Regions from separate parts of the Streptomyces sp. NPDC015345 genome, predicted to be linked through region 2. Evidence: riboswitches for the same ligand, from Rfam matches in the RefSeq annotation. Region 2 holds a riboswitch; each other region holds the start of a gene.

Region 1 (10,432 bases), on a different contig from region 2:
ACGAACCCGGCGCGGTGCGCGGCGCCGAGCGCGGCGAGGACCGGCTCCAGGATGTCGAGCGCGGCCCGTGGCTGGAGCGCGCCGCGCTCGCGCAGGACGTCACGCAGCGTGCAGCCCGCCACGTACTCCATCGCCAGATAGACGTACGCCCCGTCGGTGCCCTGGTCGAAGACGCCGACCACGTTCGGGTGCGAGAGGCGGGCGACCGACTTCGCCTCGCGGATGAAGCGCTCCACGAAGGAGGCGTCGGCCGCCAGCGTGGGGTGCATCACCTTGAGCGCGAGCACGCGGTCGAGGCGGGTGTCCACGGCCCGGTAGACCGTGGCCATCCCGCCGACCGCGATGCGCCCCTCGATCCGGTATCGGCTGTCGAGCAGCTGCCCGACGAGGGGGTCCTGAAGGGTCGTGTCCACGCAGGGGAGTCTACGAGCCGCCACCGACACCTCGTCCCGGCCGGTCCTCCCCGCGGCTGGACTGCAGCCGAGCTGTGACAGGTGACGGGCCGGAGCGCCCCGTCAGGGGCGCGGGGAACTGCGCGCCAAGCCCCCACCGGCGGCCGGCCGCGAGCGAGCAGTACCCCGCCTTGCTCAAGGCGTCCCGAAAGCCGGCCGCTCCGGATCCAGCCGAGCCATGCCCTCCGCAGGAGAGGACGCCTCCGCGAAGTGACGGCGGGGGATCCGCCCGGCCCGGTACGCGAGGCGCCCCGCCTCGACGCCGTGCCGCATGGCCTCCGCCATCAGGACCGGCTCCTGCGCCCGTGTCACGGCCGAGGCGAGCATGACACCCGCGCACCCCAGCTCCATGGCGAGCACCGCGTCGGACGCCGTGCCCGCACCCGCGTCCAGGATCACCGGCACGCGCGCGTGCTCGACGATCAGCTGGAAGTTGTGCGGGTTGCGGATGCCGAGCCCCGAGCCGATGGGGGAGCCGAGCGGCATGATCGCCGCGCACCCCACGTCCTGGAGCTTGCGCGCGAGCACCGGGTCGTCGTTCGTGTACGGAAGGACCGTGAAGCCGTCGTCGACGAGGGTCTCGGCGGCGTCCAGGAGCTCGATCGGGTCCGGGAGCAGCGTGCGCTCGTCCGCGATCACCTCCAGCTTCACGAGATCGGTGCCGAGCGCCTCGCGTGCGAGACGGGCCGTGAGGACGGCCTCCCCGGCGGTGAAACAGCCCGCCGTGTTCGGCAGGACGCGGATGCCGAGCCGGTCCAGGACGGAGAGCACCGAGCCCTGCACACCGGGGTCGAGGCGGCGCATGGCGACCGTGGTCAGTTCGGTGCCGGACGCGACGAGGGCGCGTTCGAGGACGTCGAGGCTGGGCGCCCCGCCCGTGCCCATGATCAGACGCGAGGAGAGGGTGAGCCCGCCGATGACGAAAGGGTCGTCTGCCATGGTGGGATCAGCCTCCCTGGACTGCGGTGAGTACTTCGACGCGGTCGCCCGCGGCGAGCACGGTGCCGGACCACCGCGCGCGCGGTACGACGGTTTCGTTGAGGGCGGCGGCGACACCGGAGTGGGCCGCCGTGAGAGTGGCGACGAGGGCTTCGAGCGTGGTGCCCGGGGTCACGTCGCGTACCTCTCCGTTGACGGAAACGGTGAAGGGCGTACTGGAGGCGGGCGTACTCATGCGGGTTGCTCCGTGAACGACTGCGTGGGCAGTGGCTGCGTTGGGGGTACGAGGGAGGGCTCGGTGAATCGGCGCGGGGTGAACGGCCGCGCCTCGTCGGGAAGCTCACCGGTGGCCAGGGAGTGCGCCATGACGTCGCCCGTCAGGGGCGTCAGCAGGACGCCGTTGCGGTAGTGCCCGGTGGCCAGCTGGAGCCCGGGCAGCCGCGTCGGGCCGAGCAGGGGCGCGTTGTCGGGGGAGCCGGGGCGCAGGCCCGCGCGGGTCTCGGTCAGCGGCAGTTCGGTGATGCCGGGCACGAGTTCGTGTGCGTCCCGCAGGAGTTCGTAGACGCCGCCCGCGGTGACCGTGGTGTCCCAGCCGAGCTCCTCGCTGGTGGCGCCGACGACGAGTTCGCCGTTCTCGCGCGGGACGAGGTAGAGGGCGCCGCCGCGCACGACCGCGCGCACGGTGCGGCTCAGGAACGGCGCGTACGCCTTCGGCACCGTCAGGCGCAGCACCTGCCCCTTCACCGGCCGCACGGGCGGCAGGACGTCGTCGGGAACGCCCGCGAGGCGCCCGCTGAGGCTGCCCGCCGCCAGCACGACCTGGTCCGCGTGCAGCTCGGTGCCGTCCCCGAGGACGACTCCCCCGGCCCGGTCGCGTACGACCGAGAGCCGCTCGGCCCAGCCGCGGTGGAAGGCGACGCCCGCCCGCTCGCAGGCCACGAGCAGCGCCGCCGCGAGCCGGCGCGGGTCGACCTGGTGGTCGCCGTCGACCCGTAGCCCGCCCCGCACGCCCGGTGCGAGCATCGGCTCCAGGCGGCGGCACTCGCGGCCGCTCAGCCACTGCGACTCCAGGCCGGACCGGCACTGGAGGGCGTGCAGTTCGCGCAGGTGGGCACGGTCGTCGGAGTCGAGCGCGACGGCGAGCGTGCCACACGCGCGGTAGCCGAGGTCGCCGACACCGCGGTCGCTCGCCTCGGCCAGTTCGGCGGCGAAGTCCGGATAGCGCCGCGCGGATTCGAGGTTGAGTGCGAGCAGCGTCTGCTCGCCGTGGTGCAGTTCCGTGACGGCGGCCAGCATGCCGGCCGCTACCTGCGCGGCGCCGCCGCCCGGCTCGGGGTCCACGACGGCGACGGAGAGCCCGCGCTGCGCGGTCCGCCAGGCCGTGACCAGGCCGATGATGCCGCCCCCCACGACGAGGACGTCCGTCGGAGTCTTCGATTCCGCCGGTGGCGCACAGGATGGTGTGCGGGGTGGTGTACGTGGCTGCATGGGCGTCCAGCCCCTCCCTTCGCCGGCATGACCCGGATCAGGTTCGTACGGTCGGAGGCCGTCCCAGCCTCCCTCTCAGCCCGGTGCGTCCGGGCTCCCGCGAGTGCTCTGCACCGGCCACCCTAGCCCGTCGCCCCGCGCGGCAGTAGGGGAGCCGTGCCGTCATGGGCGGTGACGGTGTGTCAGAGATCTCCCCGCCCGCCTCTGAAGGCGCCGCCGTCCGCCGCCCTACAGTGATCGGGTGAGCGAGCAGCAGAGGCAGAGCGAGCGGCACGTCGTCATCGTCGGCGCCGGGATGGCAGGGGTGCAGACCGCCGTGGCCCTGCGTGAGCGGGGTTTCGCCGGTCCGGTCACCGTGATCGGCGCGGAACCCCACCAGCCGTACGACAGGCCGCCGCTGTCCAAGGCGGTGCTGCTCGGCAAGGCGGAGGGCTCCGCCTTCGACATCGACTTCGAGGCGCTCGGCATCGGGCTCCGCCTGGGGCGCGAGGTCACCGGCGTGCGCCCCGCGGACCATGAGCTGGACACGGCCGAGGGCCCGGTCGCCTATGACGTCCTGGTGCTCGCGACCGGCGCCGAGCCGATCACGCTGCCGGGCACCGAGGGCGTTCCCGGCGTCCACCTCCTGCGCACCCTGGACGACGCCGCGCGGCTGCGGCCGGTACTCGCCGCGCAGCACGAGATCGTGGTGGTGGGCGCGGGCTGGATCGGCGCCGAGTTCGCCACGGCCGCGCGCGAGGCGGGGTGTGCGGTCACCGTGGTCGAGGCCGCGGGCCGGCCGCTCGCGGGGGCGCTGCCCGCGGAGGTCGCGGCCCCCATGGCGGGCTGGTACGCGGACTCCGGAGCCGTGCTGCGCACCCACGCGCGCGTGGAGCACGTCGAGCCGGGCGCGGTGGTCCTGGCCGACGGGGCCCGGTTGCCGGCGGGCGCGGTCGTCGTCGGCATCGGGGCGCGGCCCGCGACCGCCTGGCTGACCGGCTCCGGCATCGTCCTCGGCGCTCACGGGGAAGTGGTGGCCGACGACCACCTGCGCGCCTCGGTGCCCGACGTGTACGCGGTCGGCGACTGCGCCTCGTTCCCTTCCGGGCGGTACGGCGAACGACTGCTCGTCCACCACTGGGACAACGCGCTCCAGGGCCCGCGCACGGTCGCGGCGAACATCATCGGCGAGGACCCCGCGGCGTACGACCCGGTGCCGTACTTCTGGTCGGAGCAGTTCGGCCGCTTCGTGCAGTACGCGGGCCATCACACGCCCACCGACGAGCTGGTGTGGCGCGGCGACCCCACGGGCATGGCCTGGTCGGTCTGCTGGCTGCGGTCCGGCGCCCTGGTGGCGGTCCTCGCGGTGGGCCGCCCCCGGGACCTGGCCCAGGGCCGCAAACTGATCGAGTCAGGCACCCACCTGGACCCAACTCTGACGGCAGACCCATCGGTACCCCTGAAGAAGGCAGCGCTATAACGCCCCTTGAGGGGCGCGGGGAACCGCGCGCCCGACCTCCACGCATCCGCACCCGAACACACCCCCCGTCCCCGACCGCGGTGCCGCCCGCCGCGGGCCCCCGGCCAGAGATACGCTGGGACGGTGACCGAGATTGACGCAAAGACCGATGCTCTCGTCCCCGCCTGGCTCCACCTCCCCGACATCGCGGAAATGCTCGACGTCGAGGTGACGCGCGTACGCCAGCTGGTCAAGGACGGCCAGCTGATCGCCGTACGCCGTGGTGAGAACCGGACGCTCCAGGTGCCGGCCGCCTTCATCGACGGCGACAAGGTCGTCAAGGGCCTCGTCGGCACCTTGACGCTCCTGAGGGACGACGGTTTCTCCGACGAAGAGATGCTCGAGTGGCTCTTCACCCCCGACCCGACCCTGCCCGGCACCCCCGCGCAGGCACTGAGCGAGAATCGCGGCACGGAGGTGAAGCGCCGCGCCCAGGCGCTCGCCGTCTGAGCAGGCGCCCGTCGTCTGACTGAACACACCGTTCGGGATGCGGGCCGCGCGTCGCGCGGCCCGCACGCCCACGACACCGGGGGGATCTCTCCATGGCCGCCGACCACCCGCGCGCCCAGCTCGCCGACGCCCGGCTCTACCTGTGCGTGGACGCCCGCAAGCGTCAGGGAGACCTCCCCGACTTCCTCGACGCCGTCCTCGCGGGCGGCGTCGACATCGTGCAGCTGCGCGACAAGGGCATGGAGGCGGCCGAGGAGCTGGAGCACCTCCAGGTCTTCGCCGACGCCGCCCGGCGCCACGGCAAGCTCCTCGCGGTGAACGACCGCGCGGATGTCGCGCACGCCATCGGCGCCGACGTCCTCCACCTGGGCCAGGGCGACCTGCCCGTCCCCGCGGCCCGCGCCATCCTCGGCGGCAGCGACGACGTACTCATCGGCCGCTCCACGCACGCCGAGTCCGAGGCCGCCGCGGCCGCCGTCCAAGAGGGCGTGGACTACTTCTGCACCGGCCCCTGCTGGCCGACCCCCACCAAGCCGGGCCGTCACGCACCGGGCCTCGACCTGGTCCGCTACACGGCCTCCCTCGGCACGGACCGCCCCTGGTTCGCCATCGGCGGCATCGACGCGGGCAACCTCGACGAGGTGCTCGAAGCGGGCGCGCGCCGCGTCGTCGTCGTACGGGCGATCAGCGAGGCCGACGACCCGGGCGCCGCGGCGGCGGACTTCGCGAAGCGGCTGCGTACGGCCGGCTGAGCACCTGCTCGGCACCCGCTCGGCGGTGTCCGATCCGTGTCCGATCCGTGGACAAGAAACCGGCAAATGAGATGAAATCCCCAGGTCCGGTTGGGTGACCGCCGTGGCCTGGCTAACCTGCCCGTATGGCCCTAGGCACAGCTTCCACCAGGACTGACCGCGCGCGCACCGTGCGCGACATGCTCGCGACCGGCAAGACGACGTACTCCTTCGAGTTCTCCGCGCCGAAGACCCCGAAGGGCGAGCGGAATCTGTGGAACGCGCTGCGCCGGGTCGAGGCGGTCGCCCCGGACTTCGTCTCCGTCACCTACGGAGCGGGTGGTTCGACGCGTACCGGCACGGTCAAGGAGACCCAGCAGATCGTCGCCGACACCACGCTGACGCCCGTCGCCCACCTGACCGCGGTCGACCACTCCGTGGCCGAGCTGCGCAACATCATCGGGCAGTACGCGGACGCCGGGATCCGGAACATGCTGGCGGTCCGCGGCGACCCGCCCGGCGACCCGCTCGGCGAGTGGGTCGCGCACCCCGAGGGCCTCACCTACGCCTCCGAACTGGTCGAACTCATCAAGGAGTCCGGCGACTTCTGCGTGGGCGTCGCGGCCTTCCCCGCCATGCATCCCCGCTCGCCCGACTGGGAGTCCGACACCCGGCACTTCATCGACAAGTGCCGGGCCGGCGCGGACTACGCGATCACGCAGATGTTCTTCGACCCGGAGGAGTACCTGCGGCTGCGCGACCGCGTCGAGGCGGCCGGCTGCGCGACGCCGATCATCCCCGAGATGATGCCCGTCACCAACGTCCGCCAGCTCGACCGGCTGCCGCAGCTCAGCAACGCCGTGTTCCCGGCCGAGCTGAAAGACAGGATCCTCGCGGCCAAAGAGGATCCCGCCGCTGTACGCTCCATTGGCATCGAGTTCGCGACGGAGTTCTGCGCGCGATTGCTGGCCGAAGGCGTGCCGGGATTGCACTTCATCACGCTCAACAACTCCACGGCGACGCTGGAAATCTACGAGAATCTTGGTCTGCACCAGCAGGCTTGAACGGCAGTACCCCCGTACCCACGGGCGGCGGCCGTAGGGGAGTGGGGCGTACATGGGCTGGACGGTCCTCTACATCGCGTTCGGATTCGTCGCGCTGTGGCTGCTGGGCGAGGTGCTGCTCCAGTACAAGGCCAGGCTGCGCTGGCGGCTGCTGGCGTTCGTGGGCTTCCTGGGCGTCGTCGTCGGCGTGGTGATGTCGTCGGTCCCGGTCATCGCGGCCGGCGCCATCGCCTTCGCGGTCGGCCAGACGTACGTGACGCTGTCGTTCCGCCGGGGCTTCTCCACCGGCTGGGCGCTGGGCGGGAAGCCGGGCCTCAGCAAGCGCCGCAAGAAGCCGTCCCAGGGCGCGGCCGCCGCGCAGGAGCCGACGCTCCAGGTGTCCGACCTGGAGTATGAGCAGGCCCCGCCGCCGCCCGCGCACGCCCCCGGGGTCTACGAACCGGAGCCGCTGCCCGACGACACCGGGCAGTACGGCGTCTACACCGACGCCGCGCACGCCCCGCCGGCCGCGGGCGACGCCTACCACGGCGACGGCGGCCAGGGCTATGACGCCGCCGCCTACACCGGCTACGACCAGCAGAACTACAACTACGACGAGACCGGCCACCAGCAGTACGCCGCGTACTCGGACCCGTATGTCGGCACGCAGACCTACGGCGCCCGGCAGAGCTACGACACCTACGGCGACCAGCAGCAGTACGCCCCCTACGGCGGCGACACCTACGGCGGGCTCGGCGAGGTCTACAACGACACCCCGCCCGGCGGCGTCTGGGTGCCGCACCAGCGCACCACCGACGAGCCGTACGGCGGCGAACTCCCGGCGGAGCAGCCGTATCCGTACCAGGGCGGGCAGACCGGCGGCCACTCCGGCGGATACGACGACTCCGGCTACGACTCGGGCCACAACGAACAGCAGTACCGCTACTGACCCGCTGCTCACCGGCTCCTCGAGGTCACTGCGAGCCGCGGAACTCCGGTCCCTCGACGATCAGCCCGGCGACCAGCGCGCCCGACATGCCCGCGTGGGGCAGGCCGCCGCCGGGGTGCGACCAGCCGCCGACCGCGAAGAGGCCCGGCAGGCGGGTGCTGTTCGCCGGGTGCAGGAGCGCGCCGTCGGCCGCGGCGAGCGCCGGGGCCGGGACCGAACCGCCGTCGGCGCCGGTGGCCTCCGCGATGTCCGCCGGGGTGTGCGTCCGGTGCCACAGGAGGCGCTCGCGCAGGCCGGGGAGCACGGCCTCGGCGCGGGAGATCACGCGCTCCACGTCGGCCGGGGAGACCTCCAGGTGCGCCGGGACCGTCACCGTGAGCGTCACCGCTTCGTGTGCGCCGTCGGGCGTGAGATCGGGGTCGTCGGGGCGCAGCACCGTGACCGTGGGGGAGGCGGGCAGGCCGGGCCGCTCTCCGAAGAGGCGGTCGAGCTCGTCCTGACGGTCGGCGGAGTGCAGCACCGTCCGGTGCGGGGTGCCCTCGGGGCGGGCTCCGGAGAGGGCCAACAGGACCGTCAGACGGCTGGGCATCCCGGAGCGTGCGGGCACATCACCCTCCGACCGTATGTTCACACCGGGCAGCATTCCGGCCAGGACGGTGGGCGCCACACCGGCGACGACGAAGTCCGCCTCGGCCGTCGTGCCGTCGGCGAGCTCCACGCCCGCGGCCCGGCCGTCCTTCTCGGTGATCCGGACCACCGCCGCGTCGAACACGAACTCGACCCGGCGGGCCAGGCACCGCTCGTACACCGCCTCGGCCAGCGCGCGCAGACCGCCCCGCACCGACCAGGTGCCGAACGTCTGCTCCAGGTACGGCAGGACGGCCGCGCTCGCCGGGGTCGTGCGGGGGTCGAGGCCGTGCGCCAGGGCGAACTGCTCCAGGAGCGCGACAAGGCGGGCGTCGCCACCCAGCTCCAGCTCACCGATCTCGCTGAGCGTGGCCGCGCGGCGCTCGCGGCGCAGCAGGCGCTTGTGAGGCACGGCGGGGTAGGGCTCGCGGGAGCCGAGCACCTCCCAGTTGGGGTACAGCGGCTCTTCGAGCAGGGGGCGGCGGGTGCGGTCCCAGGTCTCCCTGGCGCGGTTCATGAACGCCGCCCAGCGGGCGCCCGCGCCGTCGCCGAGCGCCGCGTCCAAGGCCTCGCCGACGCCCGCGCGTGAGGCGTTCGGCAGGTCCGTCGTGGTGCCGTCGGCGAAGACATGGCGCACGGCGGGCTCCACCTGGGAGAGCTCGACGCACTTCTCCAGAGGTTCCTTGCCGGTCTTGACGAACACGTCGCGGTAGACCGCGGGGAGCGGGAGCAGTCCCGGTCCGGTGTCGAAGGCGAAGCCGTCCCGCTCGACGCGGCCGAGCGCGCCGCCGTAGGTCCGCCCGCGTTCGTACACCACCACCCGGTGGCCCGCGACGGCCAGCCGGGCGGCCGCCGTCATCGCGCCCATCCCGGCGCCGATCACCACAATCCGTGCCATGCCAGGGACTTTATCGGCCACCACTGACAGTCACGCCGCGGCCCCGGCCTCAGAGCGGGGGCGGCCCCGTCCGCGCCGCCAGCCGCTTCTCCTCGCGCCGCTGCGCCCGGCGCCGGCGGAACCTGCGGATGCGGGAGACCAGGAGGAACAGCAGGAACAGACCGAGCAGCAGGAGCACGGCCGCGATGATCGCCGCGGCCTCCGGATAGAACATCGCGAAGGAGATGATCCCGCCGACCCCGAGGTCCTCGGCCGTGCTCATCACGACGTTGCTGAACGGCTCGGGCGAGGTGTTGATCGCCATCCGTGTCCCGGCCTTCACCGCATGGCTGGCCAGCGCCGTCGATCCGCCCACGGCGCCCGCGGCGAGGTCGGAGAGGGAGCCGCTCTGCCCCGCGAGGAGCGCCCCCACCACGGCTCCGGAGACCGGCCGGATCACGGTGTGCACCGTGTCCCAGACCGAGTCGACGTACGGGATCTTGTCGGCGACGGCCTCACAGACAAAGAGCACACCGGCCACGATCAGCACGTCCGGCCGTTGGAGCGCCGCGGGGACCTCGTCGCTGATCCCGGTCGCGCCGAAGACGCCGAGCAGCAGGACAACGGCGTACGCGTTGATCCCGCTCGCCCAGCCGCTGGTGAACACCAGGGGGAGTACGGACACGGACGCGATCGTAACCACTCCGGGACGAGGCGGCCTGAGGAGGCGCCCGCACGCCTGAGTACCCGTACCTAGTCGGTGAGATGAGTACGCGCGCGGATGGGCTCCGACCTGCGTGGACGGCAGAGTGTGGGGCACGGAGAAGGGCGCGGCGCCGGTACCGCCGACACGGGGCGGCGGAACGGCGCAGCGCCCTTGACCGCTCCTTCCGCCGCGAGGCGGGAGCGAGGTACGGGGGTGACTCGGGGGAACGACCACACGGGGGTCGCACGGGGGTTACGGGGGACACGAAGAAGCGCCGGTCCGGTGCCGCCTGGAGAACAGGGGCACCGGACCGGCGCCGTCGTCTGCGCGCGGAAGCCGGCCGCTACGCGCGCGTGCCGCTCACCCGGCCCTGCAACAGCCGGGACAGGGCCGCGTGCACGTCGTCCAGGGAGCGCTCCGGCTGGAAGGCCTGCCAGTCGAGGGCGGCAACCAGCACCATGCCGACGAGCGCCGCCGCCGTCAGCGGGATGTCGATCTCCTCGCTCAGCTCGCCGTTCCCGACGCCCTCGCGCAGCACGTCCTCGACGACCGCGACGGCCTGCTGCCTGACCACCAGAAGGGTGGACTGCCAGGCGCGGTTGGTGCGCCACAGTTCGGCGACGTACAGCTGGGTGAAGGCCGGATAGCGGTTGATGAAGACGAGACCGGCCC
Region 2 (10,432 bases):
CTGAAAACTCACTCCTTGTGATCTGGTGTGTACTTTAAGCAAGATGCCATGAGTGTCAGGGAGTTGGTTCCTGGCCACTTGAAGGCCAAGTGACGGGGTAGGGCGGCGCGATGGACGAGACGGTTCAGGCAGAGGTCATGATGAGCTTCCTTGTTTCCGAGGAGCTGTCGTTTCGTATCCCGGTGGAGTTGCGCTATGAGACCGGTGATCCTTTTGCCGTGCGGCTGACGTTTCATCTGCCCGGTGACGCTCCGGTGACGTGGGCATTCGGCCGGGAGCTGTTGATCGACGGAGTGGGCCGGCCGTGCGGGGTCGGGGATGTGCGGATCGAGCCCACTGATCCCGAGTTGATGGACGAGGCGCTGATCAGGCTTCAGGTCGGCCCGGATCAGGCGCTGTTCCGGGTGGGCATTCCGCCGCTGCTCGCCTTCCTGGACCGTACGGACAGGTTGGTGCCGCTCGGGCAGGAGCGGACGCTCGCCGACTTCGACGCGCACCTCGACGAGGCGCTCGACCGGATCCTGGCGGAGGAGCAGAACGCGGGCTGACCGCCGACCGGTGGGCAGATATGAATGGCAGATTGGTGCATTTCGCGGCTTCTCCCGGCTCAAAGGGCCGCGCGGGCCCCTCCGGCGTCAGGCCTTGCGGCGGCGGCCCTTCCCGCCACGGGAGGATCGCGGAGCGGGGGTGCCGGTGGCCGCGGCCGGGCCGCCGGGCCCGGTGGTGGCGGAGCGGTCGGCGGAGACCACCAGGGCGGCCAGCGCGGTGGTCACCGGCACCGACGCGACCAGGCCGATCGAGCCGATCAGGGTGCGCACGATCTCCTCGGCGACCAACTCGCTGTTGGCGACCGTGCCCACGCTGGACTGCGCGATCGAGAAGAGCAGCAGCAGGGGCAGCGCGGCGCCCGCGTAGGCGAGGACGAGGGTGTTGACGACCGAGGCGATGTGGTCGCGCCCGATGCGGATGCCCGCGCGGTAGAGGCCGCGCCAGCCCATGGTCGGGTTGGCCTGGTGCAGTTCCCAGACGGCTGAGGTCTGGGTGACCGTCACGTCGTCCAGGACGCCGAGCGAGCCGATGATGACGCCCGCGAGCAGCAGGCCGCTCATGTCGATGGACGGATACAGGCCGTGGATGAGGCCGGTGTTGTCGTCCGTGTTGCCGGTCAGCGCGGCCCAGCCGATGAACAGGGAGCCGAGCAGGCCGATCAGGAGGAGGGAGATGAGGGTGCCGAGCACCGCGACCGAGGTACGGGCCGTGAGGCCATGGCAGAGGTAGAGCGCGACCAGCATGATGGCGCTCGCCCCGATCACCGCCACGACCAGGGGGTTCGACCCCTGGAGGATCGCCGGCAGGATGAAGAAGGTCAGCACCAGGAAGCTGATGGCGAGTGCCACCAGGGCCATCACACCGCGCAGCCTCCCCACCACCACGACGGCGAGCGCGAAGATGCCGGCGAGCAGCGCCATCGGGATCTTGCGGTTCACGTCGGTGACCGAATACTGAAGGCCCTCGGGGGCCTTGGGCTCGTAGGCGACCACCACCTCTTGGCCCTTGCGCAGTTGCCGGGGCGAGTCCGGCTGGATGATCTCGGTGAACGTGCGGCCCTTGTCGTCACCGCTGGTCACCTCGATCAGCGCCTTCTTGCAGGTGCCCTCGGCCCGGGACTGGGCGCTCTGGCCCTCGGGAGTGGAGGTGTCGCCGTTCGGCTGCGGCTGCGAGGGGTTGAGGTCCTTGCAGGGCAGTTCCTGCACCTTGGCGACCGTCGCCGACTGTGTCTGCCGGTCGAAGCCGACGCCGGTGCGTTCATGGCTCGGCGTCCCGCCCGGCCACAGGACCAACAGGCCCACGACGACCGCGGTGGCGAAGGGGATCAGCACCGCCGCGATGACCTTGCGCAGGTGCTGGGAGACGGGCGCGGCGGGGCCGTGGCTGTGCGTATGGCCGTGTCCGTGTCCGTGCCCGGAGCCGTCGGGGGACGGGCCGGAGCGGGGCGGTTGCGAGGGCGGAGGCGGCGGCGGGGGTGTGGTGGTCACGGACCGATCATCGCAAGAACGGGAGGGGCCCTCTGTTCAGCGCGCCCGACATGACGCTAGCGTGGAGCCACCTTTGCAATCGCGGGAGCTCGGAGCACCGGGCTGAGAGGGCGCTGACCTCCGTACGAAACGGCACGAGTCGTGCATGAACGTACGGAATCCGCTGCGTCGACCGCCGAACCTGTTACCGGGTAATGCCGGCGTAGGGAGTAGGTCTCATGACCACATCGGACGCACGCACGCCTGCCTCCAGCAGCGACGAGCACGTTGAGAACGCTGTCGCGGCGGAGGCCGGGAAGTCCATCGGCTGGCACAAGGCGTACATCGAGGGTTCACGCCCCGATCTGCGCGTGCCGGTCCGCCAGGTGCACCTCACCAACGGCAAGGCCGTCACCCTGTACGACACATCGGGTCCGTACACCGACCCGTCCGCCGAGACCGACGTCCGCCGCGGCCTGCCGCCGCTGCGGGAGAACTGGATCATCGCCCGCGGCGACACCGAGGAGTACGTGGGCCGTCCGCCCCGCCCCGAGGACGACGGCATCAAGCACACCTCGCCGCGCGGCGGGCTCAAGAACCTCGACGCGGTCTTCCCCGGCCGCCCCCGCCAGCCACGCCGCGGCCGCCCGGGCCAGGCGGTGACACAGCTCGCGTACGCCCGGCGCGGTGAGATCACGCCCGAGATGGAGTTCATCGGGATCCGCGAGAACATGGACCCCGAGGTCGTGCGGGCCGAAGTCGCCGCGGGCCGCGCCGTGATCCCGGCCAACGTCAACCACCCGGAGATCGAGCCGATGATCATCGGCAAGAAGTTCCTGGTGAAGGTGAACGCCAACATCGGCAACTCCGCGGTCACCTCCTCCATCGAGGAGGAGGTGGACAAGATGACCTGGGCGACCCAGTGGGGCGCCGACACGGTCATGGACCTCTCCACCGGCCGCAACATCCACACCACCCGCGAGTGGGTCCTGCGCAACTCCCCCGTGCCCATCGGCACCGTGCCCCTCTACCAGGCCCTGGAGAAGGTCGACGGCAAGGCCGAGGAGCTGACCTGGGAGATCTACAAGGACACGGTCATCGAACAGGCCGAGCAGGGCGTGGACTACATGACGGTGCACGCCGGTGTGCGCCTGCCGTACGTCCCGCTCACCGCCCGCCGTAAGACCGGCATCGTCTCGCGCGGCGGCTCGATCATGGCCGCCTGGTGCCTCGCGCACCACAAGGAGAGCTTCCTCTACGAGCACTTCGAGGAGCTGTGCGAGATCCTCGCGGCGTACGACGTGACGTACTCGCTCGGCGACGGCCTGCGGCCCGGTTCGATCGCGGACGCCAACGACGAGGCGCAGTTCGCCGAGCTCCGGACCCTCGGGGAACTCAACACGATCGCCAAGAGGCACAATGTACAGACGATGATCGAGGGCCCCGGTCACGTCCCGATGCACAAGATCAAGGAGAACATCGACCTCCAGCAGGAGATCTGCGAGGAGGCGCCGTTCTACACGCTCGGCCCGCTGACCACGGACATCGCGCCCGCCTACGACCACATCACCTCGGGCATCGGCGCCGCGATGATCGGCTGGTGGGGCACGGCCATGCTCTGCTACGTCACGCCGAAGGAGCACCTCGGCCTGCCCAACCGCGACGACGTGAAGACCGGCGTCATCACGTACAAGATCGCGGCGCACGCGGCCGACCTCGCCAAGGGGCATCCGGGCGCGCAGGACTGGGACGACGCGCTCTCGGACGCGCGCTTCGAGTTCCGCTGGGAGGACCAGTTCAACCTGGCCCTCGATCCGGTCACGGCGCGGGAGTTCCACGACGAGACGCTGCCGGCCGAGCCCGCGAAGACAGCGCACTTCTGCTCGATGTGCGGGCCGAAGTTCTGCTCGATGAAGATCTCCCAGGACATCCGCCGCCAGCACGGCGGTGACCTGGCGGAAGGCGAGATCGAGGCGGGCATGGAGCAGAAGTCCAAGGAGTTCGCCGCCGCCGGCAACCGGGTCTATCTGCCGATCGCCGACTGAGCGAAACCTCGTAGGCACGTAGGGGGTGCCCGCAGAGTGTCGCGACGACCGGCTCTGCGGACACCCTTGCCTACTCGGGCTTGTGTTCGGGTCCGCCGAAGTCCGGGCTGGAGAAGTCGGGGCTCGAAAAGCTCGGCCGCGACCCTGTCGCCCGGCCGCCGTCCGGGCTGCTGAACCCGGGCCGGTTGTAGCCGAGTTGCGGCATGCGGCCACCCGCCGCGGCTCCTCCGGCCCCGTGCGACGGCGCGCGGGCCGCGGGAGCCGCGCCCGGATCCGTCAGGGCCTCACGGAGGAACGGCACGACGCCCCGTTCGAGGAGCGCCTGACTCCAGGCTTCCCTGGCTCGGGACACTTCCTCGTACTGCTCGCCGTGGAGTCCCGCCTGGAGCGATGTGGCGCCGTTTCGCAGGGCCGTCAGGAGCAGACCGACCGCGGCGACCAGGATGCCCCCGGCGGTGAGCGCGCCGAACAGCCATCCCGCGGTGAGCAGGGTGTCCGCGAAGGCGGGCTCGGGGTTGAGCATCTTCAGGATGTAGCCGACGAGCAGGAAGATCGCGGCGGCCGTCCCGGCGAGGACGGGGGCGAGGACCGCCACCACGGCGATCGCCCCGGCTCCTGCCGCCGCCGCGGGTTCCGCGACCTCCCCCATCGTCGTGGCGATGCCGATGCCGCCGGAGCCCGACTCCGCGGCGCTGTGTCCACTCCCTTCGCGAATCGAGGTGGAGGACGGTCGAGGTTCGCGCAACTCCTCGCGAACCTTCACGTAGTGCGCGTACTCGGCCGTGGCGGCGGCCGTGATCAGTGCTGTCGCGTTCAGGGCCATGGTGCGCAGTTGTTCGGTGTTGAGCCGCTGGCCCACTGCGGCGAGTTCAGGACGGTCAGGTGCGGTGCGCAGCGCCTCATCGAGGATCCGCTCGTATTCGGGGCGGTCCTCATTGAGCAGGTGTGGAGCGCTGTTCATGTGCATCCCCCGATGCTCCGTAGGGCTAAGGCTCGCATGGCTACGAGCCGTCGGGCAGAAACGGAGGGGAGCCTGCTACGGATAAGCCGATGGTAGAGCCGTGACGGCACGCGGTGACAGGGGGTTTCCAGAATTGGCACCCCCGGTCGGCGTGATCCTGTAAGGGGGCGCCTGCCCAGCGAACGCTCAGATACCCAGGGGGAGTTGGCAGACCAGTAGCTTTCCGGCCATGGTCACTCCACCGTCCATGGCGATGGCCAGGCCGTCGGCGTAGACGTGCGGTCCCTCGATGACCGGTCCGCCACCGTCCGACTCGTCCTCGGAGCCGACGTCACCCAGGAGGTAGGGGATGGGGCTGTGGCCGTGGACGATGCGCGTGCCGCCGTACATGTCCAGCAGCTCGCGTACGGCCGAGGAGCCCGACTCGTCGCGGAAGGCGAAGCGCTTGGTGAACTTGCGGAAGAGGTCCCAGCACTCGTCGGCGTCGTTGCGGGTGAGGGTCTCGCGGATGGTGTCGTTCACTGCCTCGATCGAGTCGCCGTAATCCAGGTAGGCGGTCGTGTCGGAGTGCACGAGCAGGTGGCCGTCGGCCTCCTCCATCGCGTCCAGCCGGGCCATCCACTGGAGGTGGTGGTCCTCCAGGCGCTCCATGTCGGTCTTCTGGCCGCCGTTGAGCAGCCAGGCGGCCTGGAAGGTGGCGGTGCCCGCGCCGGAGTTGACGGGCGTGTCGCCGAAGCGCTTGGCGCCGAGCAGGAGCAGCTCGTGGTTGCCCATGAGCGCCTTGCAGTAGCCGCCGGCGGCCGCGGCCTCGGCGGAGAGCCGCATCACGAGGTCGATGACGCCGATGCCGTCGGGCCCGCGGTCGGTGAAGTCGCCGAGGAACCACAGGCGCGCGTTGCCCGCGGACCAGTTGCCGTCGGCGTCGATGAGGCCCTGCTCCTGGAGGGCCGCGAGGAGCTCGTCCAGATAGCCGTGCACGTCGCCCACGACGAACAGCGGGCCGAGCTCGTCGCCCGGCCTCGGCTGCGGGGGATCCGGCATGACCTGCACCTGGACCGTGTCGCCGCGGTTGATGACCGGCAAGTCACGCTGGGTGGGGGTGTAGCCGTCGTCCGGCAGTCCCCCCGGAGCCGGCGCCGGAGGGCTCACCTCGGCGGGGCCGGTCGTTTCATGGACGTACGCCGGTACGCGGAAGTCGCGCAGCGTCGCCGTCCGCACATCGGGTCCCTGACCGGCCCCCTGAGTCATCGACCCCTCCACCACCATTGCGCCGCATCTGCACCGAGAACGGACTGCCTGGTCGCAGCGGCCCGCGGTGTCGTCCGCCCATCATAGGAATGCGGCTCCCGCTGTGTGGTGCACCAGGGGTGGGGAATCGGTCCCAGACCCCGGTTCACCGAGGTTTTCTCCCGAATTGGGCAGAGGTTTCCCCCCTGGTGGCGGGTTGGTAGCCCACCTCTGCCCGAAATCGTCTGAGTCAGCGTCCGGGTCAGCCCGAGCCCGAGGAGCGTGGCGGACTGACCGTCGTGCGCGGCGGACGTCGCTCGGACGAGGTGCGCACGATCAGTTCGGTCGGTATCACCTGTTCGACGGGCCCGCCCGAGTCGAGCCCCTCGATGGCGTCGATGAGGAGCTGTACGACGGCCGTTCCGATGCGTCTCGGCTTGAGGGAGAGCGTGGTGATGGGCGGTTCCGTGGTGGCGTACACCGTGGACTCGCTGCAACAGACGAGCAGCAGGTCGTCGGGGACCCGCAGGCCGTACCGCCGGGCGGCGGCGAGCAGGTCGGTGCCGTTGGGGTCGAAGAGGCCGTAGACGGCGTCGGGGCGGTCGGGCCTGGCGAGCAGTCGGTCGGCGGCCACGGCGCCCGCGCACGGGTCGTGGGCGGGGTAGGACTCGTAGACCGGGTCCTGTCCGACGCGCTCGCACCAGCGGAGGTACGCGGTCGTGGACAGGTGGGTGTAGGTGTCCGTGGTGTTGCCGGTGAGGAGGCCGATCCGGCGGGCGCCCGCCGCCGCGAGGTGGTCGAGGATCCCGAGGACCGCGGCCTCGTGGTCGTTGTCGACCCAGGCGGTGACGGGCAGCGACCCCGCGGGGCGGCCGTCGGAGACCACCGGCAGGCCCTGTCTGACCAGCTCGCTGACGACCGGGTCGTGGTCGGAGGGGTCGACGACGACGGTGCCGTCGAGCGCGACGTTGGACCACACGTCGACCGGACTGCGGCGCGAGGTGGCCGGGAGGATCACCAGGGCGTAGCCACGGGCGAGGGCGGCGGAGGTGGCGGCTCTGGCCATCTCCGCGAAGTAGGCGAATTCGGTGAAGGTGAAAGGTTCATCCCCGTACGTGGTCACGGTCAGGCCGATGAGGCCGGACTTGCCGGTACGGAGGGTTCGGGCCGCGGCGGAGGGGCGATAGCCCAGCCGCTCAGCGACCTCGCGGACATGGCGTCGGGTGGCGTCGGGCAGCCGCCCCTTGCCGTTGAGGGCATCGGAGACAGTCGTGATCGAGACACCGGCGGCCGCGGCGACGTCTCTGATGCCCGCTCGGTTCTGCCGGTTGCTCCGGCGGGCGGTCTCCGCTCGGCTCACCTGGTGCTTCCCTGCTGCTGTCATGGCGAGCCGATAGTAGGGCTCATCGGGGTGGGTAGCGCGGACGCATATTCACTCGTTGACAGGCACGTTTCTGCATGGCTCCAGCGCGCCAATGACCATGGAACGCAGGGTAGTTGGACGTTGTGAGCGTTAGTTGCCGCTGATCGTCTGGCGCGGTCCTGTCAGATGCGCGAGGTCTCGAAGAGGTCTCAACTCACCTTCACGAGGGATGCGCGCCACGGAGTGAGCCACCGGCGCACGGAACACCGCGGGGCGCTCCCCCTTGCCGCGCGCCTTCCGGAGACGGATCTCCGTAGGCCATTCGCACCAGCCTCGAATCCTCATAAGGTGAGCAGTATTCGAACTGTCGCCGGTACCGGTACGAGGAGGACTGCGGTGAGCGAGACGAGCCCGAGGCTGCGCGCCGAGCTGGAGGGTATCCCCACCTACAAGCCGGGCAAGCCCGCCGCGGCCGACGGTCCGGTGGCCTACAAGCTGTCCTCCAACGAGAACCCCTATCCGCCGCTCCCGGGCGTCATGGAGAGCGCGCTCGCCGCGGCCGGGTCCTTCAACCGTTACCCCGACATGGCCTGCACGGCCCTGATGAGTGAACTGGCCGAGCGCTTCGGCGTGCCGCTCTCGCACATCGCCACCGGCACAGGCTCGGTCGGCGTCGCCCAGCAGCTGCTCCAAGCCACGTCCGGTCCGGGCGACGAGGTCATCTACGCCTGGCGGTCCTTCGAGGCGTACCCGATCATCACCCAGGTCAGCGGCGCGACGTCGGTGCGGGTGCCGCTCACGCGGGGCGAGGTCCACGACCTGGACGCGATGGCCGACGCGATCACCGGACGCACCCGCCTCATCTTTGTCTGCAACCCGAACAATCCCACCGGCACCGTGGTCCGCAGGGCCGAGCTGGAGCGCTTCCTCGACCGGGTGCCGCGTGACGTCCTGGTCGTGCTGGACGAGGCGTACCGCGAGTTCATTCGCGACCCCGAGGTCCCGGACGGCATCGAGATCTACCGCGAGCGGCCGAACGTCTGTGTCCTTCGTACGTTCTCCAAGGCGTACGGCCTCGCGGGTCTGCGCGTGGGTTTCGCGGTCGCCCATGAGCCGGTGGCCGCCGCGCTGCGCAAGACGGCGGTGCCCTTCGGCGTGAGCCAGCTGGCACAGGACGCGGCAGTGGCCTCGCTGCGGGCCGAGGACGAGCTGATGGGCCGCGTCGGCTCGCTGGTCGCCGAGCGCACGCGGGTGGTCGAGGCGCTGCGCGGGCAGGGCTGGACGGTGCCCGAGACGCAGGCGAACTTCGTGTGGCTGCGGCTCGGGGACCGTACGAACGACTTCGCGGCGGCGTGCGAGCGGGCGGGCGTGGTGGTGCGGCCGTTCGCGGGTGAGGGGATGCGGGCCACGATCGGCGAGACCGAGGCCAATGACATCTTCCTCCAGGCGGCGGAGGCGTTCCGCAAGGAGCTGTAGCTCCTGGGCGCCGGCCGGAAGGCCCCGGAGGTACGCCTCCGGGGCCTTCCCGTGCTTCCGGCGGTTTCCGGCGGTTACAGGGGACCCCCCGTTTGGGTGAAGAAACCCAGTACGACATAATGCTTGTGAATGTGAACGCGTTCACAAGCGTGCCCCGGTTCCTCCGGAGATCAGTGGGACAAGCAGGGGCAAATCGCTGCGGTGGCCACGGCCAGCAAGGTGATTGAGGCGAGTAGGCGAGTAAGGAGAGACGCAGTGGACCTGGCTCTGGCGCCGGAGACTCTGGCGCGATGGCAGTTCGGCATCACGACCGTCTACCACTTCCTGTTCGTGCCGCTGACGATCTCGCTGGCCGCCCTCACGGCGATCCTCGAGACGGCATGGGTGCGCACGGGCAAGGAGCACTACCTCCGGGCGACCAAGTTCTGGGGAAAGCTGTTCCTGATCAATATCGCGATGGGTGTCGTCACCGGCATCGTCCAGGAGTTCCAGTTCGGCATGAACTGGTCCGACTACTCGCGCTTCGTCGGTGATGTCTTCGGGGCGCCGCTGGCCTTCGAGGCCCTCATCGCCTTCTTCTTCGAGTCGACCTTCATCGGCCTGTGGATCTTCGGCTGGGACAAGCTGCCGAAGAAGCTGCACTGCGCCACGATCTGGATCGTCTCGATCGGCACGATCCTGTCGGCGTACTTCATCATCGCCGCGAACGCCTTTATGCAGCACCCCGTCGGCTACAAGATCGTGGAGCGGGACGGCGCCAAGCGCGCGGAGCTCACCGACTTCGCCGAGGTGCTCTTCCAGGAGACGACGCTGGTCAACTTCTTCCACGTCATCTCGGCGGCCATCCTGGTCGGCGGCGCCTTCATGACCGGCATCGCCATCGTCCACCTGCGCAAGAAGCAGCACATCCGCACCATGCGCATGTCGCTGCGGCTCGGCCTGGTCACGGCCTTCGTCGGCACCCTGCTCACCGTGGTCAGCGCCGACACGCTCGGCAAGGTCATGTACGAGCAGCAGCCGATGAAGATGTCGGCGGCCGAGGCGCTCTGGGAGACGGAGAAGCCGGCGCCCTTCTCGATCTTCGCGTACGGCGATGTCGCCGAGGGCCACAACAAGGTCGCCATCGAGGTGCCCGGAGTCCTGTCCTTCCTCGCCAAGAACAACTTCAGCGCCGAGATCCCCGGCATCAACGACCTCAACAAGGAGGCGCAGGAGAAGTTCGGGCCCGGTGACTACCGGCCCAACATCCCCACCGCCTACTGGTCGTACCGCTGGATGATCGGCTTCGGCGGCGTCTCGATGGCCCTGTGCACCGCCGGCCTGTGGCTCACGCGGAAGAAGTTCT
Region 3 (10,432 bases), on a different contig from region 2:
TCGAGCATCAGCAGCCGGGGGCGGGGCGCGAGCGCGCGCGCGAGGGCGACCCGCTGCTGCTCCCCGCCGGACAGCGAGGCGACCGCCCGCCGCTGTGCCTTCGGCAGGCCGACGAGTTCGAGCAACTCGGCGACGCGGCCGGCCTGTTCGGCGCGCGAGGCGCCCCGCATGCGCAGCCCGAAGGCGACATTGCCCGCCACGTCGCGCTGCGGGAAAAGCTGGTGGTCCTGGAACATCAGGCCGACGCCCCGCTTGTGCGCCGGCACCCCGCGCTGGTCACGCCCGCCGAGCTCGATGCGCCCCGCGTCGAGCGACTGGAGCCCTGCGACGGCCCGCAGCAGCGTCGACTTGCCGCTGCCGCTCGGCCCGAGCACGCAGACGATCTCGTGCTCGGCGACCTCCAGGTCCACGGCGTCGAGCACGGCCCGCGCCCCGAACCGGACGGTCGCCTCACGCAGGCTCAGCAAGGCGGTCGTCATCAGAACTCCCCCGAAGTGCGGTCGGTACGGATGCGTTCCAGCAGCAGCAGCGACACCGCGCACACCACCATCAGGATGGTCGAAAGGGCCATCGCCTGGCCGTAGTTGAGGTCCCCGGCCCGCCCGAGCAGCCGCGCCACGGCCACCGGAAGGGTCGGGTTGTCGGGCCGCGCGATGAAGACGGTCGCCCCGAACTCGCCGAGCGACACCGCGAAGGCGAACCCGGCGGCGATCAGCAGCGCCCGCCGCACCATCGGCAGGTCCACCTCCCGCCAGGCCCGCAGCGGCGACGCCCCGAGCACGGCCGCCGCCTCCCGGAGCCGCCCGTCCACCGCGCGCAGGACGGGCAGCATGGTGCGTACGACGAAGGGCACGCCGACGAGGGCCTGGGCGAGCGGCACCAGGATCCAGGTGGCCCGCAGATCAAGGGGCGGCTCGTCCAGCGCGATCAGGAACCCGAAGCCGACGGTCACCGCCGATACCCCGAGCGGCAGCATGAGCAGTGCGTCGAATCCGCGTACGAGACGACCGGCTCTGCGCGTCAGCGCGGCCGCCGCAAGCCCGCCGATGATGACCGCGATGCCGGTGGCCACCACCGCGTACTGGAGCGAATTCCACACCGCCTCGATCGGCGGCACGAGGAAGGCACCGCCCTCCGCCGAGGTCAGCTCCCGGTAGTACGCGAATCCATGGCCGCCGGGAGCGTCGAGGGAGCGCTGGACCAGCACGCCGAGCGGCAGCAGTATCAGCACGGCGACCGTGGCCATGACCAGGCCGAGCAGCGTCCACTGCCCCGCGCCGCGCGGGCGGCGGGCCACGGCCGAGGCGTCGACCAGCTTCAGCGCGCTCTCGCGCCGCCGCACGGTCCAGGCATGGATCGCGAGGATGAGCCCGACCGCCGCGAACTGCACGACGGTCAGGACGGCGGCCGTGGGCAGGTCGAGCAACTGCGCGGTCTGCCGGTAGATCTCCACCTCGAGTGTGGAGTACGCGGGCCCGCCGAGGATCTGGACGATGCCGAAGGAGGTGAAGGTGAAGAGGAAGACCATGAGGGCGGCGGCCGCGACGGCCGGCCCGAGCGCGGGCAGCGTCACCGTCCGCCAGGCCCTCCAGCGCGAGGCGCCGAGCATCCGCGCGGCCTCCTCCTGGCGCGGGTCGAGCTGTGACCAGAGCCCGCCGACGGTGCGGACGACGACCGCGTAGTTGAAGAACACGTGCGCGAGCAGGATCGCCCACACGGTGGTGTCGAGCCGCACACCCCACAGCTCGTCGAAGAGCCCGCCCCGCCCGATCAGCGCCAGGAACGCCGTGCCGACCACGACGGTGGGCAGCACGAACGGCACGGTGACGACGGCCCGCAGCACCTGCTTGCCCGGGAAGTCGAAGCGCGCGAAGACATACGCGCCGGGGAGCGCGATCAGCAGCGTGAGCGCGGTCGACGCGAGCGCCTGCCAGGTGGTGAACCACAGGACGTGCCGGATGTCGGACTGCCCGAGCACGTCCACGATCCGCCCGAACCGCCAGCCGCCGTCCACGTGCAGTCCGCGCGCGACGATCGCCGTGACCGGATAGGCGAAGAAGAGCGCGAAGAACGCGACGGGCACGGCCATCAGACCGAGCCGAGCCGCGCCCCCGCGGCTGAATCCCCTGAGGGGACGGGCCTTTACTTCAGTACGAGCGAGGTCCACGACTTGATCCACGGCTCGCGGTTGTCGGCGATCTTCTTCGGGTCCATGGTCTGCGGCTCGTCGACCGTCACACCGTGCTTCGTGAACAGCTCGGGCAGCTCGACGCCCTCCCGCACCGGGTTCACGAACATGTTCAGCGGCATGTCCGCCTGGAACTCCTCGCCCGCCAGGAAGTCCAGGAGCGCCTTGCCGCCCTTGGCGTTCTTGGCGTTGCCGAGCAGGCCCGCGTACTCGACCTGGCGGAAGCACGTGCCGGTCGCGACGCCGGTCGGCGCCTCCTTGGGCCGCGGCTTGCCGTAGAGCACCTCCACGGGCGGCGAAGAGGCGTAGGAGACGACGAGCGGCCGGTCGCCCTTGGCCTTCTTGCCGCCCGCGGACCCGGAGAACTCCTCGTTGTACGCCTGCTCCCAGCCGTCGACGACCTTGACGCCGTTGGCCTTGAGCTCCTTCCAGTAGCTCTCCCAGCCCTTGTCGCCGTACTTCGCGGCGGTGCCGAGCAGGAAGCCGAGGCCGGGCGACGAGGTCGAGGCGTTCTCGGTGACCAGCAGATTCTTGTACTGCGGCTTGAGCAGATCGTCGAAGGACTTCGGCGGCGCGAGCTTCTTGTCGGCGAAGTACTTCTTGTCGTAGTTGACACAGATGTCGCCGCTGTCGACAGGTGTCACACGGTGCTTGCCCTGGTCGACGCGGTACTCCGGCTTGATCTTGTCGGAGCCCTTGGCCTCGTACGACTGGAAGAGGCCGTTGTCGAGCGCCCGCGACAGCAGGGTGTTGTCGACTCCGAAGAAGACGTCGCCCTGCGGGTTGTCCTTGGAGAGGATCGCCTTGTTCACGGCGGCGCCCGCGTCCCCGTCCTTGAGGACCTTGACCTGGTACCCGGACCGCTTCTCGAATTCCTTCAGCACGTCCTTGGAGACGTTGAAGGAGTCATGGCTGACGAGCGTGACGGACTTGGAGTCCGCCTTCGAGGCGTCGTCGCCGGAGCCGCACGCCGAGACGGCGACGAGCCCGAGACCCACCGCGATGGCGACGGACGTGATCTTCTTGGTGCTCACTGAGTTGTCCTCCTGGGTGTCCAGGAAGAGACGCGGCCCTGCCCGCCGACCGGATGGCCGCGGGCAGGGCGCAACAGCTTGAGTGGTGCCCGAACTTCCTACCCAGAATGACCTGGGCGAGGTTCAGAGGGTCTGCGGCCCACCTGTCCAAGGTGCCGCACTCTCAGCGCTGTGGCGCTCCCCTGTCGGAATATGCAGATGTGTGTACGACGGCCAGACTACCTCTCGGCCGCGGCGAGCTGACCGCACGCCCCGTCGATCTCCTGGCCCCGGGTGTCCCGGATCGTGACCGGCACACCATGGGCGGCGATGGCCTCCACGAACGCTTTCTCGTCCTCGGGCCGCGAGGCCGTCCACTTCGAGCCCGGCGTGGGGTTCAGCGGGATCAGGTTCACGTGCACCGGCTTGCCCTTGAGCAGCCGGCCGAGGCGGTCACCGCGCCACGCGTGGTCGTTGATGTCGCGGATCAGCGCGTACTCGATGGAGAGGCGGCGCCCCGACTTGGCCGCGTACTCCCAGCCGGCGTCGAGCACCTCCCGCACCTTCCACTTGGTGTTGACCGGCACGAGGGTGTCTCGCAGGTCGTCGTCCGGGGCGTGCAGCGAGATCGCGAGACGGCACTTGAAGCCCTCGTCGGAGAACCGGTGGATGGCGGGGACGAGCCCCACCGTCGACACCGTGATCCCGCGCTGCGAGAGCCCGAGGCCGTCCGGCTCGGGGTCGGTGAGGCGGCGGATGGCACCGGTCACGCGGTTGTAGTTGGCCAGCGGCTCGCCCATGCCCATGAAGACGATGTTGGACAGACGGGCGGGCCCGCCGGGGATCTCGCCGTCGCGCAGCGCGCGCATGCCGTCGACGATCTGGTGCACGATCTCGCCCGTCGACAGGTTCCGGTCGAGACCGGCCTGGCCGGTGGCGCAGAACGGGCAGTTCATGCCGCATCCGGCCTGGGAGCTGATGCACATCGTGACCCGGTCGGGGTACCGCATGAGCACCGACTCCACCAGCGTCCCGTCGAAGAGCCGCCAGAGCGTCTTGCGGGTGGTGTCGTCGTCACAGCTGATGTGCCGCACCACGGACATCAGGTCGGGCAGCAGAGCCTCACGGAGCTTGTCGCGCGCGCCGGCGGGGATGTCGGTCCACTCGGCCGGGTCGTGGGCGTACCGCGCGAAGTAGTGCTGCGAGAGCTGCTTGGCGCGGAACGGCTTCTCGCCGATGGCGGCGACGGCCTCCTTGCGCTCGGCGGGCGTGAGGTCGGCGAGGTGCCGCGGGGGCTTCTTGGCTCCGCGGGGCGCGACGAAGGTGAGTTCTCCGGGTACAGGCATGGTCCATCCAGTGTCGCAGACATACGACGAGGGGCCCGCCGCCCTGTGGACAACGGACCCCTCACACACATTCGCGCAGGTCAGACCAGGTAGAGGTCAGCCGGACCCGACAAAGATCACCAGCAGGAGCCAGACGACCGGCGCCGTCGGCAGCAGGGAATCCAGGCGGTCCATGATGCCGCCGTGCCCCGGCAGAAGCGTGCCCATGTCCTTGATGCCGAGGTCCCGCTTGATCATCGACTCGCCGAGATCGCCGAGCGTGGCGCTCGCCGCGACCGCGAGGCCGATGAGCAGCCCCTGCCACCACGTCCCGCCGTCGATCAGGAACTCCATGCACAGCGCGCCCGCCGCCATCGCGAACGTGATCGCGCCGAGCAGGCCCTCGCGGGTCTTGCCGGGGCTGATGCGCGGCGCCAGCTTGTGCTTGCCGAAGCGCCAGCCGACCGCGTACGCCCCGGTGTCGCTGACCACGGTCAGGAGCAGGAAGGTGAGCACCCGCTGCGGTCCGTCGTCCGCGGTGAGCATCAGCGCCACGAACGTGGCGAGGAACGGGACGTAGAAGGCCGCGAAGACCCCCGCCGTGACGTCCTTCAGATAGCCCTCGGGAGGCTCGGTCATGCGCCAGACCAGGACGGCGAGCGCGGTGAGCGCCATCGCCACCCAGGCGCCCTCGGGGCCCCGGACGTAGCCGGCGACGACCATCGCCGCGCCGCCCACCGCGAGCGGCACCAGCGGCGCCTTGATGGCCTTGCGCTCCTCCAGGCGGGAGGTGAGCTCCCAGAGGCCGACCACCACGGCGACCGCTATCACGCCGATGAAGGCGGCCTTCACGATGAACAGCGACGCGATGATCACCGCGCCGAGACCCACACCGACTCCTATGGCCGCACCGAGATCGCGGCCCGCGCTCTTCTTCGGCGCGGGCTGCGGCGCTGCCGGGGCGGGCTGTGGTGCGCTGGGCATGGGCTCCTGCGAGGGCTCGTCACGGAACAGGGGGCCGCCCATCCGAGTGGCCCCCCGGTCGTCCTGGTCAGAGCCGCTCACCGGTGCGTCGGGCACGATGGGCATCGGCTGCGTCACGGACGGAAGCAGCGCGTCCTGCGCATCGTACGCGGGACCTGCCGGGGGCGCCCCCTGACCAGGTCCCTGGTCGGGCGGCCCCCAATACCCGGCTCTGGGCGGCGCCCCCCAGGAAGAGTCGTTCACGGATCGGTTTCCTGATTCCTCGGACTCGAGCCTCAGACTTCGAGCAGCTCGGCTTCCTTGTGCTTGAGCAGCTCGTCCACCTGAGCGACGTACTTCGCGGTGGTGTCGTCCAGCTCCTTCTCGGCGCGGCGGCCCTCGTCCTCACCGATGTCGCCGTCCTTGACGGCCTTGTCGATGGTCTCCTTCGCCTTGCGGCGGATGGAGCGGATCGAGATCTTGGAGTCCTCGGCCTTGGTCTTGGCGACCTTGATGTACTCCTTGCGGCGGTCCTGCGTCAGCTCGGGGAAGGTCACCCGGATGATGTTGCCGTCGTTGCTCGGGTTGACGCCGAGGTCGGAGTCGCGGATCGCCTGCTCGATGTTGCGCAGCGCGGTCTTGTCGAACGGGGTCACCACCGCCATCCTCGGCTCGGGCACCGAGAACGAGGCCAGCTGGTTGATCGGCGTCAGCGCGCCGTAGTAGTCCGCCACGATCTTGTTGAACATCGCCGGGTGCGCACGGCCGGTGCGGATCGCGGCGAAGTCCTCCTTGGCGACCACGACGGCCTTCTCCATCTTCTCCTCGGCCTCGAGGAGGGTCTCTTCGATCACCACTTGCTCCTGCGTGTCTTGAGTAGGCCCGGCTAGCACGGGGCGGCCGGCTGCGTCGCGTGTCTTTCCTGCACGGTGTCCGACCGGCAGGGCTTTGTCCATCCCCTCAAGGGGCGTCTCGCGTACGTCCCTTGAGTCGGGCTCAGATCCCTGAGGCCCAAGGCCCTGAGGTCAGTTCCGGCTTCCCTGGTCGCCCACGAGTGTGCCGATCTTCTCACCCTTGACGGCTCGGGCGATATTGCCCTCGGAGAGCAGCTCGAAGACGAGGATGGGCAGCTTGTTGTCCCGGCACAGCGTGATGGCGGTCATGTCGGCGACCTTGAGGTCGCGGGTGATGACCTCGCCGTAGCCGAGAGCGTCGAACTTCACCGCGTCGGGGTTGGTCTTCGGGTCGGAGTCATAGACGCCGTCCACGCCGTTCTTGCCCATGAGCAGCGCCTCGGCGTCGATCTCCAGGGCGCGCTGCGCGGCGGTGGTGTCGGTGGAGAAGTACGGCATGCCCATACCGGCGCCGAAGATGACCACACGGCCCTTCTCCAGGTGGCGCACGGCGCGCAGCGGGATGTACGGCTCCGCGACCTGGCCCATGGTGATGGCGGTCTGGACGCGGCAGTCGATGCCCTCCTTTTCCAGGAAGTCCTGGAGGGCGAGGCAGTTCATGACCGTGCCGAGCATGCCCATGTAGTCCGAGCGGGCCCGGTCCATGCCGCGCTGCTGGAGCTCGGCGCCGCGGAAGAAGTTGCCGCCGCCGATGACGACGGCGATCTGGGCGCCGTCGCGGACCACGGCCGCGATCTCCCGGGCGATGGCGTGCACCACGTCGGGGTCGACCCCGAGGCCGCCTCCACCGGCGAACGCCTCACCGGAGAGCTTCAGCAGGAAGCGTCCGGCAACTTTGCCGTCGTCACTCTTCGAGTCGGCCTTGGTGGTCATGGTGTTCTCGCTTCTCTTACTTGACACACATACGAAAAAGGCCACTGCCGGTGGGGTGTCGTTCGCATCCCATGCTCGGCAGTGGCCTCCTCGTCAGATCCTGCGGTCGTACATCGCGTACGGGGTTCCCCTTCCGGGGCTCCCCACGCGGGCGACCGCTGTCGACCCTATAGGGGGCCTACCGTCGATCGCGGTACGGACTCAGATACCGACCTTGATGCGCGTGAAGCGCTTCAGGGTGACACCGGCCTCGGCGAGAACCTTCTCGACCGACTTCTTGTTGTCCAGCGCGTACGGCTGGCCGAGGAGGGTGGCCTCCTTGAAGAAGCCGTTGACGCGACCCTCGACGATCTTCGGGAGCGCGGCCTCGGGCTTGCCCTCGGCGCGGGTGGTCTCCTCGGCGACGCGACGCTCGGACTCGACGACCTCGGCCGGCACGTCCTCCTTGGAGAGGTACTTCGGCGCGAAGGCGGCGATGTGCTGCGCGATGCCCTTGGCGACGTCGGCGTCGGCCTTGTCCAGCTCGACGAGGACACCGATCTGCGGGGGCAGGTCGGGCATCGTGCGGTGCATGTACGCGGAGACGTAGGCGCCGGAGAACTGCGCGAAGCGGTCCAGGACGATCTTCTCGCCGAGGTTGGCGTTGGCCTCGTCGACGTACGCCTGGACGGTCTTGCCGGCCTCGATCTCGGAGGCGAGCAGCGCCTCGAGGTCGGCCGGGGACGTCTTGGCGATGTGGGCGGCGAGGTTGTTCGCCACGGCCTGGAACTTCTCGCCCTTGGCGACGAAGTCCGTCTCGCACTTCAGCTCGACGATGACGCCGGAGGTGTTGTCGTCGGCGATGAGGGAGACCACGGCGCCGTTCTCGGCGGAGCGGCCCTCGCGCTTGGCGACGCCCTTCTGGCCCTTGATGCGGAGCGCCTCGACGGCCTTGTCGACGCTGCCCTCGGCCTCGTCGAGCGCCTTCTTGCAGTCCATCATGCCGGCGCCCGTGAGCTCACGGAGCTTCTTGACGTCAGCGGCGGTGTAGTTCGCCATGATCGAAAATTCTCTCTCGAAGTCTTGAAAGATCTACGGAGGTCTACGGGTGAACGGCGGGGGCCGATCGGGCCCCCGCCGTCAACTACCGAACCTGTGAGGTCAGGCCTGCTCGGCGTCCGCGGCCGGGGCCTCGGCTGCGGGGGCCTCGGCGGCGGGAGCCTCGGCGGCGTCCTCGGCCGGCTTCTCCTCGGCCTCGGGGGCCTCGGCGGCCTTCTCGCCCTCGGCGTCGGCCTTCTTGTCGCCCTCGAGCAGGTCGCGCTCCCACTCGGCGAGCGGCTCGCCGGCGGCCTTCTCGCCCGGCTTCGAGTCACCGGTGGCGGCACCGGAACGGGCGATGAGGCCCTCGGCGACGGCGTCGGCGATCACGCGGGTGAGCAGCGTGACGGAGCGGATCGCGTCATCGTTGCCGGGGATCTTGTAGTCGACCTCGTCGGGGTCGCAGTTGGTGTCGAGGATGGCGACGACCGGGATGTTGAGCTTCCGGGCCTCGCCGACCGCGATGTGCTCCTTCTTGGTGTCCACGATCCAGACGGCGCTGGGCACCTTGGACATCTCGCGGATACCACCGAGGGTCTTCTCCAGCTTGGCCTTCTCGCGCGAGAGCACGAGAAGCTCCTTCTTGGTCAGACCGGAGGCGGCGACGTCCTCGAAGTCGATCTGCTCGAGCTCCTTGAGGCGCTGCAGACGCTTGTAGACGGTCGAGAAGTTGGTGAGCATGCCGCCCAGCCAGCGCTGGTTGACGTAGGGCATGCCGACGCGGGTGGCCTGCTCGGCGATGGCCTCCTGCGCCTGCTTCTTCGTGCCGACGAACATGACCGTGCCGCCGTGGGCGACGGTCTCCTTGACGAACTCGTAGGCGCGGTCGATGTACGACAGCGACTGGAGCAGGTCGATGATGTAGATGCCGTTGCGCTCGGTGAAGATGAAGCGCTTCATCTTCGGGTTCCAGCGACGGGTCTGGTGACCGAAGTGGACGCCGCTTTCCAGCAGCTCCCGCATCGTGACGACGGCCATGGCCGTTCTCCTTGAGATTCTCGGTTGTGCCGCGTGTGCCGGACGGCACTCGCGCCTGACGCCCGCTGTGCGCCTTGCCACGAAGGACCGAGGGGCGCTGACACCGGCTGTTGATGGCCTGATGTCGGGGCGTGCGAAGTCGACCCGGTGACCCGGATCGCCACAAGAAGTGTACGGGACCCGCGGGGCGCCAAGTGACGCCGCCGTCCGTGACCTGGCGGCGGAGCCGTCGAAGCCGATGACGCCGTCGATACCGGCGGTGCCGGTGGTGCCGTCCATGTCGTCGGGGGGTTAGGGGGCCTCTTTCACTCACACGGGTGACGACGCTGTCCACAACCGGCCGGTACTCCACGGATCCGGACCATGATCCCTACGGATCGGCGGGACGCGGGACGGTTCTGCCATGCCTGTCATCCGCCTGGAACTGCTCCTGCCGACGCTGGCCGCACTGCTGGCGGCCGCCCTGAACCCCCCGGCCCCTCCCCCGGGACCGCCCCCGGCGTCCTCCCCGCCACGCGTGGCGGGGAACTGGCCGGTGGGCACCCACCCGCCGGTCCTGCGCGCCTGGGATCCGCCCTCGACCGCGTACGGCGCGGGCCACCGGGGCGTCGATCTCGCCGCACCCCCCGGCACGGCCGTCCGGGCGGTGGCACCCGGCCGGGTGTCGTTCGCGGGCAGGGTGGCGGGCGAGGGCGTGGTCTCGGTGGAGCTGGACGGCACGGGAGATCCTCCGCTGCGCACGACGTACGAGCCGGTGCGGCCCACCGTGAAGAAGGGCGCCGAGGTCACCGCGGGTGAGGAGGTCGGCGTCCTGGAACCGCCGACGGGGCACTGCGCCGGGGGCTGCCTGCACTGGGGTCTGCTCAGGGGCGAGACCTACCTCGATCCCCTGAGGCTGCTGCCACCGTGGCTGCTGCGCCGGGGCCCGTCGCGACTGCTGCCCCTCACGGACGCACCGCCTGGGATGCGGGCGGGCGTGGCATGGGATGGATGGGATCCCGGCCGGGGTCTCAGCCCCGCACGCCTCGCAGGGCCATGGCCACGGCCGCCTCGGTGATGGCCTCGGGCTCTTCGGCGACGCCGAGCTCGATCCGCCGCACG

The links. Region 2 has a riboswitch for thiamine pyrophosphate ahead of thiC (phosphomethylpyrimidine synthase ThiC). Riboswitches for the same ligand answer to the same signal wherever they lie in the genome.
Region 1: it holds a riboswitch for thiamine pyrophosphate, as region 2 does, so the genes downstream of both, thiO (glycine oxidase ThiO) here and thiC (phosphomethylpyrimidine synthase ThiC) in region 2, are expected to answer to the same signal.
Region 3: it holds a riboswitch for thiamine pyrophosphate, as region 2 does, so the genes downstream of both, ACF062_RS32480 (thiamine ABC transporter substrate binding subunit) here and thiC (phosphomethylpyrimidine synthase ThiC) in region 2, are expected to answer to the same signal.

What each region holds. Positions count from the first base shown of each region.
Region 1 is NZ_JBIBTX010000001.1:374,532-384,963, reverse strand. It holds gene pknB (Stk1 family PASTA domain-containing Ser/Thr kinase) at 1-413, opposite strand, end outside; gene ACF062_RS01805 (thiazole synthase) at 588-1,391, opposite strand; gene thiS (sulfur carrier protein ThiS) at 1,399-1,626, opposite strand; gene thiO (glycine oxidase ThiO) at 1,623-2,879, opposite strand; TPP riboswitch at 2,877-2,990, opposite strand; gene ACF062_RS01790 (NAD(P)/FAD-dependent oxidoreductase) at 3,121-4,338, shown strand; gene ACF062_RS01785 (Rv2175c family DNA-binding protein) at 4,462-4,827, shown strand; gene thiE (thiamine phosphate synthase) at 4,920-5,579, shown strand; gene metF (methylenetetrahydrofolate reductase [NAD(P)H]) at 5,705-6,622, shown strand; gene ACF062_RS01770 (hypothetical protein) at 6,675-7,550, shown strand; gene ACF062_RS01765 (phytoene desaturase family protein) at 7,576-9,075, opposite strand; gene ACF062_RS01760 (DUF4126 domain-containing protein) at 9,125-9,739, opposite strand; gene ACF062_RS01755 (TetR/AcrR family transcriptional regulator) at 10,104-10,432, opposite strand, start outside.
Region 2 is NZ_JBIBTX010000005.1:550,595-561,026, forward strand. It holds gene ACF062_RS23705 (IclR family transcriptional regulator) at 1-4, shown strand, start outside; gene ACF062_RS23710 (SsgA family sporulation/cell division regulator) at 111-548, shown strand; gene ACF062_RS23715 (YibE/F family protein) at 636-2,036, opposite strand; TPP riboswitch at 2,108-2,262, shown strand; gene thiC (phosphomethylpyrimidine synthase ThiC) at 2,255-4,060, shown strand; gene ACF062_RS23725 (hypothetical protein) at 4,131-5,027, opposite strand; gene ACF062_RS23730 (metallophosphoesterase) at 5,208-6,269, opposite strand; gene ACF062_RS23735 (LacI family DNA-binding transcriptional regulator) at 6,511-7,632, opposite strand; gene hisC (histidinol-phosphate transaminase) at 8,008-9,087, shown strand; gene ACF062_RS23745 (cytochrome ubiquinol oxidase subunit I) at 9,343-10,432, shown strand, end outside.
Region 3 is NZ_JBIBTX010000009.1:228,246-238,677, reverse strand. It holds gene ACF062_RS32490 (ABC transporter ATP-binding protein) at 1-479, opposite strand, end outside; gene ACF062_RS32485 (ABC transporter permease) at 479-2,167, opposite strand; gene ACF062_RS32480 (thiamine ABC transporter substrate binding subunit) at 2,143-3,222, opposite strand; TPP riboswitch at 3,300-3,416, opposite strand; gene rlmN (23S rRNA (adenine(2503)-C(2))-methyltransferase RlmN) at 3,441-4,547, opposite strand; gene ACF062_RS32470 (phosphatidate cytidylyltransferase) at 4,644-5,753, opposite strand; gene frr (ribosome recycling factor) at 5,786-6,343, opposite strand; gene pyrH (UMP kinase) at 6,515-7,276, opposite strand; gene tsf (translation elongation factor Ts) at 7,478-8,314, opposite strand; gene rpsB (30S ribosomal protein S2) at 8,417-9,331, opposite strand; gene ACF062_RS32445 (peptidoglycan DD-metalloendopeptidase family protein) at 9,735-10,388, shown strand; gene ACF062_RS32440 (TetR/AcrR family transcriptional regulator) at 10,342-10,432, opposite strand, start outside.